DNA from 4 places in the Paenibacillus sp. 2003 genome. Region 1 is predicted to be linked to each of the others. Evidence: riboswitches for the same ligand, from Rfam matches in the RefSeq annotation. Region 1 holds a riboswitch; each other region holds the start of a gene.

Region 1 (2,203 bases):
TGGAATGAGTTTTCACATTTGACCCAGAATGAGGTCCGGGGTCATCTCGCTCGCTGTGGGTTGAAAAATGAGCACATTACCCGTCCGCTTAACATGCTGAGTGGTGGAGAGCAAGCCAAGGTTCGTTTATGCAAACTCTTGATGCGTGAAAGCAACTGGATTTTATTCGATGAGCCGACAAACCATCTCGATGTCACAGCCAAAGCGGAGTTGCAGCGTGCTTTGCAAGAATTCAAGGGAACGGTGTTACTGGTATCTCATGAACCTGATTTCTACGAGGGTTGGGTTACCAAAACATGGAATGTCGAAGAGTGGTCTGAGAAAAACTAGACGATTCAAGACAATGTTTAACAGAAATGACGGTGACAAAAAAATCCGTCTATGGTAACATAGGCTACAACTTCATATGAACACTAGGGGGGCCGCACGATGCGGCTGAGATGGAAGAATGCGATTCCGGACCCTTTGCACCTGATCTGGATCATACCAGCGTAGGGAAGTGGCGAGCGCGTTTCAGTGAATGACGTGAGCAACGGCAATTCGAAAGGATTTCAACCGTCTGCTTAACGAATTGAAACATGCAGTTGCGTGTATAACGTTAAGGCTATAAGGTTTATAGCTTTATTGCACGAAATGAACTGTATGCTTCAGTCAGTCATCTGGTCCTATAATTAATACGCAGCCACTCCCCTACGGGAGTGGCTTTTTTGTATTTTTCATAGCATTCACGCCTGGAAGGAGATGAACAGTACGGTAATTTCTCATGAACATGTTCACGAATCATTTGAATTGCATGTTGTATCTACGGGTGCAGGGGATCAAGCATCTTTTGTAAAAGCTGCAAAGGACGTTTGGTCTTGGGTGGACTATATTCACATACGAGAAAAACAACTCACATGGCAAGACAAGATTGGTTGGGCTGAAAGTCTGCGTAGCGTTGGCGTTCCATCTTGTCGCATCGTTATCAATGGTTCAGAGCTGCCTTCACAGAATGACATCTATGGCGGTGTACATTGGGGGCAAGATGCGATACGAAATTATAACCCTGCTGTTATAGGCAATGTGCAGCGCTTTCGTCTGGGTGTATCTGTTCATTCAATCGATGAGGCAAAAATCGCTGAAGAACGGGGAGCCGATTACCTTTTCTTCGGGCATGTCTACTCAACCAACAGTAAGCCTGGTCTTGACCCAAGAGGATTACATGCTCTTGCTGAAGTGTGCAGGCGTGTCTCCATTCCTGTCATTGCGATCGGGGGCATCGAACCGGGAAACATTCACGCTATTCGCTCTGCAGGCGCACAGGGAGTCGCTGTGATCTCGAATGTATGGGCGAGCGATTCCCCGGATCGGGCGGCTGCATTATTAAGGCAGGCTATAGTTGCTACAGAAATTCTGAGGCGCTGAATCAAGGAGATGAGAGGATGAAAGAGATCTTTACTGATAAACCGGATAAAATTCATGCAGAAACGATTATTGTAGGGGGAGGCGTTGTTGGATGTGCCATTGCGTATGAGCTTGCTTCCCGTGGACAGGATGTGCTGTTGCTGGAGCGTTCGGCGATTGCAGGAGGCACGTCTTGCGCGGCGGCTGGAATGCTGGCGGCAGATAGTGAGGGTTTTGCTCATCCTTTGATGGCTAAGCTTGCCAGGCAGAGCAGGCGGTTACTTCATGAGCAAGAGTTGCTAATGGCTACACTCAGTGAGCTAGAGACTGGTCTGCAACGCCAGGGATTCCTAACTCCTTTTCGTTCATACAGTGAATTAAGTAGTTATAAGGACAATCGGAAGTTTGCTTTGTCTGCTTCTGCTGATGAGGTGTGGTGGGATCGTTCCGTTGTACAACATGAGGCATCATGGCTCAACAGAGATACGTATGGAGCCTATTACAGACCTTACGAGAGTGAAATTCTTCCAGTCCATCTAACGAAGGCATACGCCGAATCCGCTCAAGCATTGGGAGCACGGGTTATGGAGGACATACAGGATATACGTGTGCAAGCAAACGAACACGGCGTGCAGGGGATCTCCACATCGATCGGTGAGATGAAATGCAAACATGTCATTATAGCGGCTGGATTACAGAGTGAAGAGTTGATGAGACATGTAAATCTGAGCTTGCCTGTGTGGTCGGTGAAAGGTGAAATAGCCGCCGTTCAGTTCTCAGATGAACATGCAGGGTACAGACCTGACAGAACGGTGTATGC
Region 2 (2,203 bases), on a different contig from region 1:
GCCCCCATTTTTATGTAAAAAGTAATTATTTGTATAGCAGTACTATCTCCTTTTGTATCTAAATTATGTTGTTTAAATGAATCAAGCGCCCCCGGTCAAGGTCAAACGAGCAAAAGCTGATCACTGAAATAGGGAAAGCAACCCTTATGCGACGAGATATCAAACATCGGATTTGATCTAAGTATTTGTTGGGAGCCTTCCGGATCTTCAGCACTTAGGCTATGACCCACTATCCGGTGCTTTTACACTCACCCAGATTTCCTTATAGGATTCGCCACGATAATTATTGAAAATAACACATCTAAACAGGCTGATATACATATGTATAACGGCCTGTTTGATAAGTTCATACGTGTCCCCATCCAGTTCCTGACTGGACACGTTCCACCCGCTGGCCTATAATTACACCTAGTAATGCCCGTAACTTCATAGTTTCCCAGGGGAGTCGGAATTGGCCGGCTGAGAGTGTATCCCACCAAGATACTAACCCTTAGACCTGATCTGGATCATGCCAGCGTAGGAATCGGAGTATATCGAAATGGCACAGCCCTATGCTGAACGCCACCTCTCTAACGCCTGCACGCGTCCCGGATTACGGGACGCTTTTTTAATGTTCTTTTATATAGCCAGAGAGCTAAAAAAAGTGACGTTATCCAGATCTCAACTGGTATAAATCTGTCGATTTATGCAAGATGATTGGATATGAAGCCAAGGAGTACCCCGTGCCAATCGGCCGGACATACCGAAGGAGAGAACCACAGATGAAATGGCGTAAAACGATGGGATTGTTGCTCTTATGCGTGCTTATGGTGACTGTAGCCGCATGTGGTGGCAAAGAAGCTGCCCCAGCTGGGCAGAACGGCAACACAAATACGGAAAGCAGCAACAAAGGTGACACTGCCGCCCTGAAAGATATTAAAGTGGTGCTCGACTGGACACCAAATACGAATCATACCGGCCTGTATGCGGCTGTGGATCAAGGTTTTTATAAGGCCGAAGGCTTGAACGTGGAGATTGTTCAGCCAGGTGCCGGCGGCGCAGATACGATGGTTGCCTCGAATGAAGTGCCTTTTGGTGTAAGTTATCAGGAGAGTGTAACTCAAGCCCGCACACAGGGTGTTCCATTGGTCTCCATCGCAGCAGTTATTCAGCATAATACATCTGGTTTCGCTGCTCCGGCGGATCGGAATATCAAGTCACCGAAAGATTTTGAAGGTAAAACCTATGGCGGTTGGGGTTCCCCAGTCGAAGAAGCCGTGATGCAATCCATTATGGAAGGCGACGGAGCCGATGTATCGAAAGTGAAAAACATTAATATGGGTGACGCCGACTTTTTCACCGCAGTAAAACGGGACATTGATTTTGCATGGATTTTCTACGCCTGGACGGGTATTGAAGCCGAACTGCGCGGGGAACCCATCGACATGTTGTATGTGAAGGATTATTCAGATGCATTGGATTACTACACGCCTGTCCTCGTGACAAACGAGCAGACGATTCAGAACGACCCTGAGTTGGTGAAAGCATTCCTGAAAGCCACTTCAGAAGGATATCAATACGCAATTGATCATCCCGAAGACGCAGCGAATATTCTGATCAAGGCCGTCCCGGATCTGGATAAAGACTTGGTACTGGCAAGCCAGAAATGGCTTAGTCCAAAGTACACGGATGACGCCCCGCGCTGGGGAGAACAAAAACAGGAAGTGTGGCAGAACTACACCGACTGGATGTTTAGCAAAAAACTGCTGGATGAACAGATCGATGTGAGCAAGGCATACACAAACGAGTTTTTACCCCAATAAAATTTCTCATATAAAACGAACTTAATATTTACACGAGGACGGAGAGGACAGAAATAACGTGAAAAAGCGAAGCGGTCGCCTTTATCACCGGATTTTCCCTTAGAGAAAGGGAATCAAAAAAATCTGGGGATAACAGCGATTGGAAGGTTATTCTGTCATCGAAGTGGCAAGTGTAACAGTCATTGGTTCATTTTATATATCACGAAAGGAGCCGTGATCTCACATGGCAAGCACATTGCTTAGCATTCAAGTTATTCCGAAAACGCCAAATGGCGAGAACTCTTATCCTTACGTAGATCGCGCCATTGAAGTTATTCAGCAATCCGGCCTGAAATATCAGGTGAACCCGCTCGACACCACGATGGAGGGGGAACTGGAGGAACTGCTGGAGGTTGTCCGTA
Region 3 (2,203 bases), on a different contig from region 1:
GAGCAGCATTCCCTAATAATTCACCAGCACTTTCCCAATCACCTTCAGCCTGATAACGCTCGATTTCTTCAAAATCCACGCTATATAAAATGCATTTGGCTGAATGAAGTCCTCCCAATTTATTTTTCACTTCTTCATTAATAATTCGATAATATTCTAACGATGACTCCCAGCTCATTCCACCAATAAGACCAATCGTTTTCATATACACTCCCCCTTCCATTTAATACATTCCGAAAGCAACATATAGAAATTTAATAGATATTGTACCGTATCTATCTGATTAAATAAACCTGCCCCAGTAAGAGGAATAGAGGGACCTGGAGCAATTCCGGCAACGAATTATTGCTTCTACCCGAATGATCTGGCTGTACAATCCGAATAATCTGACCGGAACCATTTTCACGGCTGCTTGGTTTACTCAATCATATTCCCTCCCATGTCGTAATTGTCTTGGACGAAGCGTATTATGAATCCGCGGAAAGCCAAGATCAGTACTCACATTCTTTCCGAGCGCCCCCTTTACATTCCACTTGCATGTGATATATGCTGAACACACAACTGCATATCTTGAACATTGCACTAGGGGAGCCTTACGGCTGAGACGAATCGAATGATTCGGACCCTTTGAACCTGATCTGGATCATACCAGCGGAGGGAAGTGGAGCGGCCTTTCAGTAAGCGGATTTTTTCATGTTGATGATGAAATTTAATGTGAATTGAACTTACAGACCCACTCATTTCTCCGGAAATGGGTGGGTCTTTTTCGCGTTCTGCGGGCATATCAGAAGGTGTAATTAAAGATCCCGCAGTTTGAAGTTGAATTTGGAATAACAAGGGGGAACCAAACGAGATGGATAATAACATAACCATTCACAACATGAGCTACGCTTTCCCGGGAAAAAGGGATTCCCCCGTGCTCTCCAATGTGTCGATGCGTGTAGCCAACGGCGAATTCGTCTCGCTCATCGGCTCCAGCGGCTCCGGTAAAAGCACCCTTTTCAAGCTGCTGGCAGGCCTGCTTGAGCCAACCCACGGAACCATAGAAATTCCTTGGGTCCCTGAAGGAAAGCGACTGGGGCAGGTGGCCTACATGCCACAAAAGGACCTCCTGTTATCCTGGCGAACCGTCATGGAGAATTGCATGCTCCCCGCTGAACTTGCTCCAGAGCGGCAGGATAAGGGAAGAATTCGCGCGGACATTCTGGCTGGGCTCGACAGATTTGGCCTATCCGGCTACGCGAATGCTTACCCAGACGAGCTGTCGGGTGGCATGCGCCAGCGTGTCGCGCTGCTTCGTACTTTGCTGACAGGTGGCCAACTCATGCTGCTGGATGAACCATTCGGCGCACTCGATGCCTTAACCAAACGGGAGATGCATCGCTGGTTGTTGGAACTGTGGGAGGGCTTTGGCAAAACCGTGTTGTTCATAACGCATGACATTGAAGAGGCGCTGCTGCTCAGTGATCGGATTATCCTGTTAACTCCGGGGCGCCAAGGCCAACAGCTTGAGGATTTGACGGTACCTTTGCCACGTCCAAGACATTCGGACATGATCTATGAACCGGCGCTCGTTCAGATGAGACGACGACTGGAGGAACAATTGCATGCGAGAAGGTAACTTGGGAAACTGCATGAAGGATAACGTAAGGCGTTGGCTTGCCCGTTATGGTCTGTTTCTTTGGCTCCTGCTCTTGCTGCTTGTCTTCTGGGAGTGGATTGTGCGTATGGGATGGGTGCCCTCCTTCATCATTCCAGCCCCAACGGCGATTGCCAGCTCCCTGTATGAGCATCGCTACCTCCTGCTGGCTACCCATCTGCCTGCTACCTTGATGGAGGTTGTTGTTGGTTTTGGCTTGTCCATAGTGACTGGAATTACGCTAGCGACAGGCATGCATATGAACCGATCGATTGAAAAGGCCTTGTATCCCTTCATCGTGATCAGTCAGACCATACCACTGATTGCCCTGTCCCCTGTATTCATCCTGTGGTTTGGTTATACCTTGTGGAGCAAAGTCGCCGTGGTGTTCCTGATCGCATTCTTTCCCATTGTGGTCAGCACCTACGATGGGCTTCGCCAAGGCGATCCAGAGCAGCGTGAACTGCTGCTCACCATGGGCGCCAGCAAGTGGGATATTTTTTGCAAACTCCAGGTTCCACTGGCACTTCCCTCTTTTTTCTCGGGGCTAAAGATGTCTGTGGT
Region 4 (2,203 bases), 550 kb from region 1:
AAGGGATTGTTCAGATTGATGGGAAGAAAGACGCCCTATGGAATAAGGCTGTTCCATTTGAAGTAAAAAGGTTGAATGAGACCGAAGGTGCAGAGGCAGTGGCTCGCGCAATGTGGTCAGGGGAGTATCTATATCTGCTGATTGACGTCACTGATCCAAACATCATCACAGATAGCATCAACCCATGGGATCAGGATTCGATTGAGATTTTCCTGGATGAGAATCACCAGCGCACACCGTATTTTCAATATGATGATGCCCAGTTCAGAATCAGTGCAGACAATGTAGGAACCTTTGCAGGGGGTGCCTCACCCGGACGCCTTGTAAGTGCTGTGAAGAAAACAAATAAAGGATATCTCGTAGAAGCCCGAATCCAGTTACATTCACTGACGCCCAAAGCAGGAAATGTTCTCGGTTTCGATCTTCAAATTAACGACAATCAGGGCGGAGGTAAACAGAACGTAGCCAAATGGAATGATACGACCAATGAGAGCTGGAGAAACACTTCCCAGTACGGAATACTCACTTTTGTCGGAAAGAACAAACTCGGGCATTAAATCATTGGCAGTAGTTCAAAGAATAGAAACCATCATAACAGTAGCTAAAACTCAACCATTGTTGTGATGGTTTCCGTCTTTTAAATACGTCTCTCAAGCTGATGAGGGGGATACAATCTGCCTTGACTATATTTAACAGCCCTTGATATACTAAATGAATGTTGTTTTTTTTATGCGGATAAGAAAGTAATCAACTACATACAACCGTTTGCAAGGGAGCCTTAACCGGCTGAGAGGGTGTTAAACCGACCTTACCTGATTTGGATAATGCCAACGTAGGGATGCAACGATGAAACACTGTACTTGGGTAGCTCATGCGCCCCCCTTGTTTTAGTGTATTTGTCTGCGAAACATCCTACGGATGTTTCGTTTTTTTGTTTTTAAATACGTACATTATGAATTGGAGGAACATATGTTGACTATTTCAGAGCGACTATATCAGGCGGCACAGCCTGTGTGGAAGGAATGTCTTGAGCATCCCTTTGTTAAAGGAATCGGAGATGGTTCCTTACCAGTCGAACAATTTCGTTATTATTTGCTGCAAGACTACTTGTACCTGTATGATTATGCCCGTGTATTTGCACTAGGTATCGTCAAGTCGCACGACCCCAAATTGATGCAGTTTTTTAGTAAAAACGTAGATAATATCTTGAATGGCGAAATGAAAATTCATCGTTCTTATATGGAGCGATTAGGAATTACAGAGGATCATGTTTTTCAGGTAAAACCTGCACTGAAAAATGCAGCTTACACTAACTATATGCTCTCTGTTTCCCATGCGGGTGGCATAGCAGAAGTACTTGTATCCATTCTGGCCTGCTCATGGAGCTATGCAGAGATTGGTCAAGTTCTTTCCCAAAAGCCAGGTGCAGCTGATCATCCTTTTTATGGTGAGTGGATCACAGGATATGCTTCCTCTGAATACAACAACAGCAATCAATCCCTTGTGACGTTAACGGATAAGTTATTAGAAGATTGTAGCGAGGAAACGTACCAACGGATGGAGGATATTTTCGTGATGTGCAGTCGCTTTGAGCTTGATTTTTGGGAGATGTCATGGAGGCTGGAGCCTTGAGTTCACTGGTAGTTAATTCAATTAGAGAGATTTGCATAGTGTGAATAATCAGAACGTGTTAGCTTCAAAAGACATGATTAAACACTCGAACAACAAGCTCTGATATAATAAGCAAATAGTAGCTATCTTTTTTCTATGGAGGTGAGGCTATTGAAAACAATCGGGGTAGGATTCTTACATGCACGGCTCTATGCAAAGCCAGTGAAGGATATGGCAATGCTTTGCATAGAGCCTGGGAATAATCACATTGCCAACGACGAATCGTAATATTCTACTAACTGGCTTTGCACCTTATTGATCTATTAAATAAGGAGTGAGGCCCATGAAATATTCAAAAGCCGAGTCTATTTTTCCGGAAGAATTGTTACGTATCATTCAAGAATACGTTCAAGGGGAATTGGTTTATATCCCCAAACCCAAAGAGGCGCACCTAAAATGGGGCGAGAAAACAGAGAGCAAGAGCAGGGTCTCTGCTCGAAACGCTGAGATTAAATCCTTATTCCGCAATGGAGTCAGGATAGATGAGTTGGCGGGTCGGTATTTCTTGTCCTGCGAAAGCATAAAGAAAATA

The links. A riboswitch is a leader RNA that binds a small molecule or an ion and turns the genes downstream of it on or off. The one in region 1 is predicted to bind thiamine pyrophosphate.
Region 2: it holds a riboswitch for thiamine pyrophosphate, as region 1 does, so the genes downstream of both, J2X75_RS22430 (ABC transporter substrate-binding protein) here and J2X75_RS10430 (thiamine phosphate synthase) in region 1, are expected to answer to the same signal.
Region 3: it holds a riboswitch for thiamine pyrophosphate, as region 1 does, so the genes downstream of both, J2X75_RS15645 (ABC transporter ATP-binding protein) here and J2X75_RS10430 (thiamine phosphate synthase) in region 1, are expected to answer to the same signal.
Region 4: it holds a riboswitch for thiamine pyrophosphate, as region 1 does, so the genes downstream of both, tenA (thiaminase II) here and J2X75_RS10430 (thiamine phosphate synthase) in region 1, are expected to answer to the same signal.

The regions. Positions count from the first base shown of each region.
Region 1 covers NZ_JAVDTB010000001.1:2,420,400-2,422,602, reverse strand. Annotated here, with positions in the region: gene J2X75_RS10435 (ABC-F family ATP-binding cassette domain-containing protein) at 1-330, shown strand, start outside; TPP riboswitch at 406-515, shown strand; gene J2X75_RS10430 (thiamine phosphate synthase) at 742-1,404, shown strand; gene thiO (glycine oxidase ThiO) at 1,422-2,203, shown strand, end outside.
Region 2 covers NZ_JAVDTB010000006.1:164,998-167,200, forward strand. Annotated here, with positions in the region: TPP riboswitch at 429-541, shown strand; gene J2X75_RS22430 (ABC transporter substrate-binding protein) at 762-1,802, shown strand; gene J2X75_RS22435 (MTH1187 family thiamine-binding protein) at 2,026-2,203, shown strand, end outside.
Region 3 covers NZ_JAVDTB010000003.1:9,083-11,285, reverse strand. Annotated here, with positions in the region: gene J2X75_RS15655 (aspartate/glutamate racemase family protein) at 1-205, opposite strand, end outside; gene J2X75_RS15650 (hypothetical protein) at 276-425, opposite strand; TPP riboswitch at 575-677, shown strand; gene J2X75_RS15645 (ABC transporter ATP-binding protein) at 854-1,621, shown strand; gene J2X75_RS15640 (ABC transporter permease) at 1,608-2,203, shown strand, end outside.
Region 4 covers NZ_JAVDTB010000001.1:1,872,287-1,874,489, forward strand. Annotated here, with positions in the region: gene J2X75_RS08230 (endo-1,4-beta-xylanase) at 1-557, shown strand, start outside; TPP riboswitch at 760-857, shown strand; gene tenA (thiaminase II) at 970-1,632, shown strand; gene J2X75_RS08240 (CD3324 family protein) at 1,955-2,203, shown strand, end outside.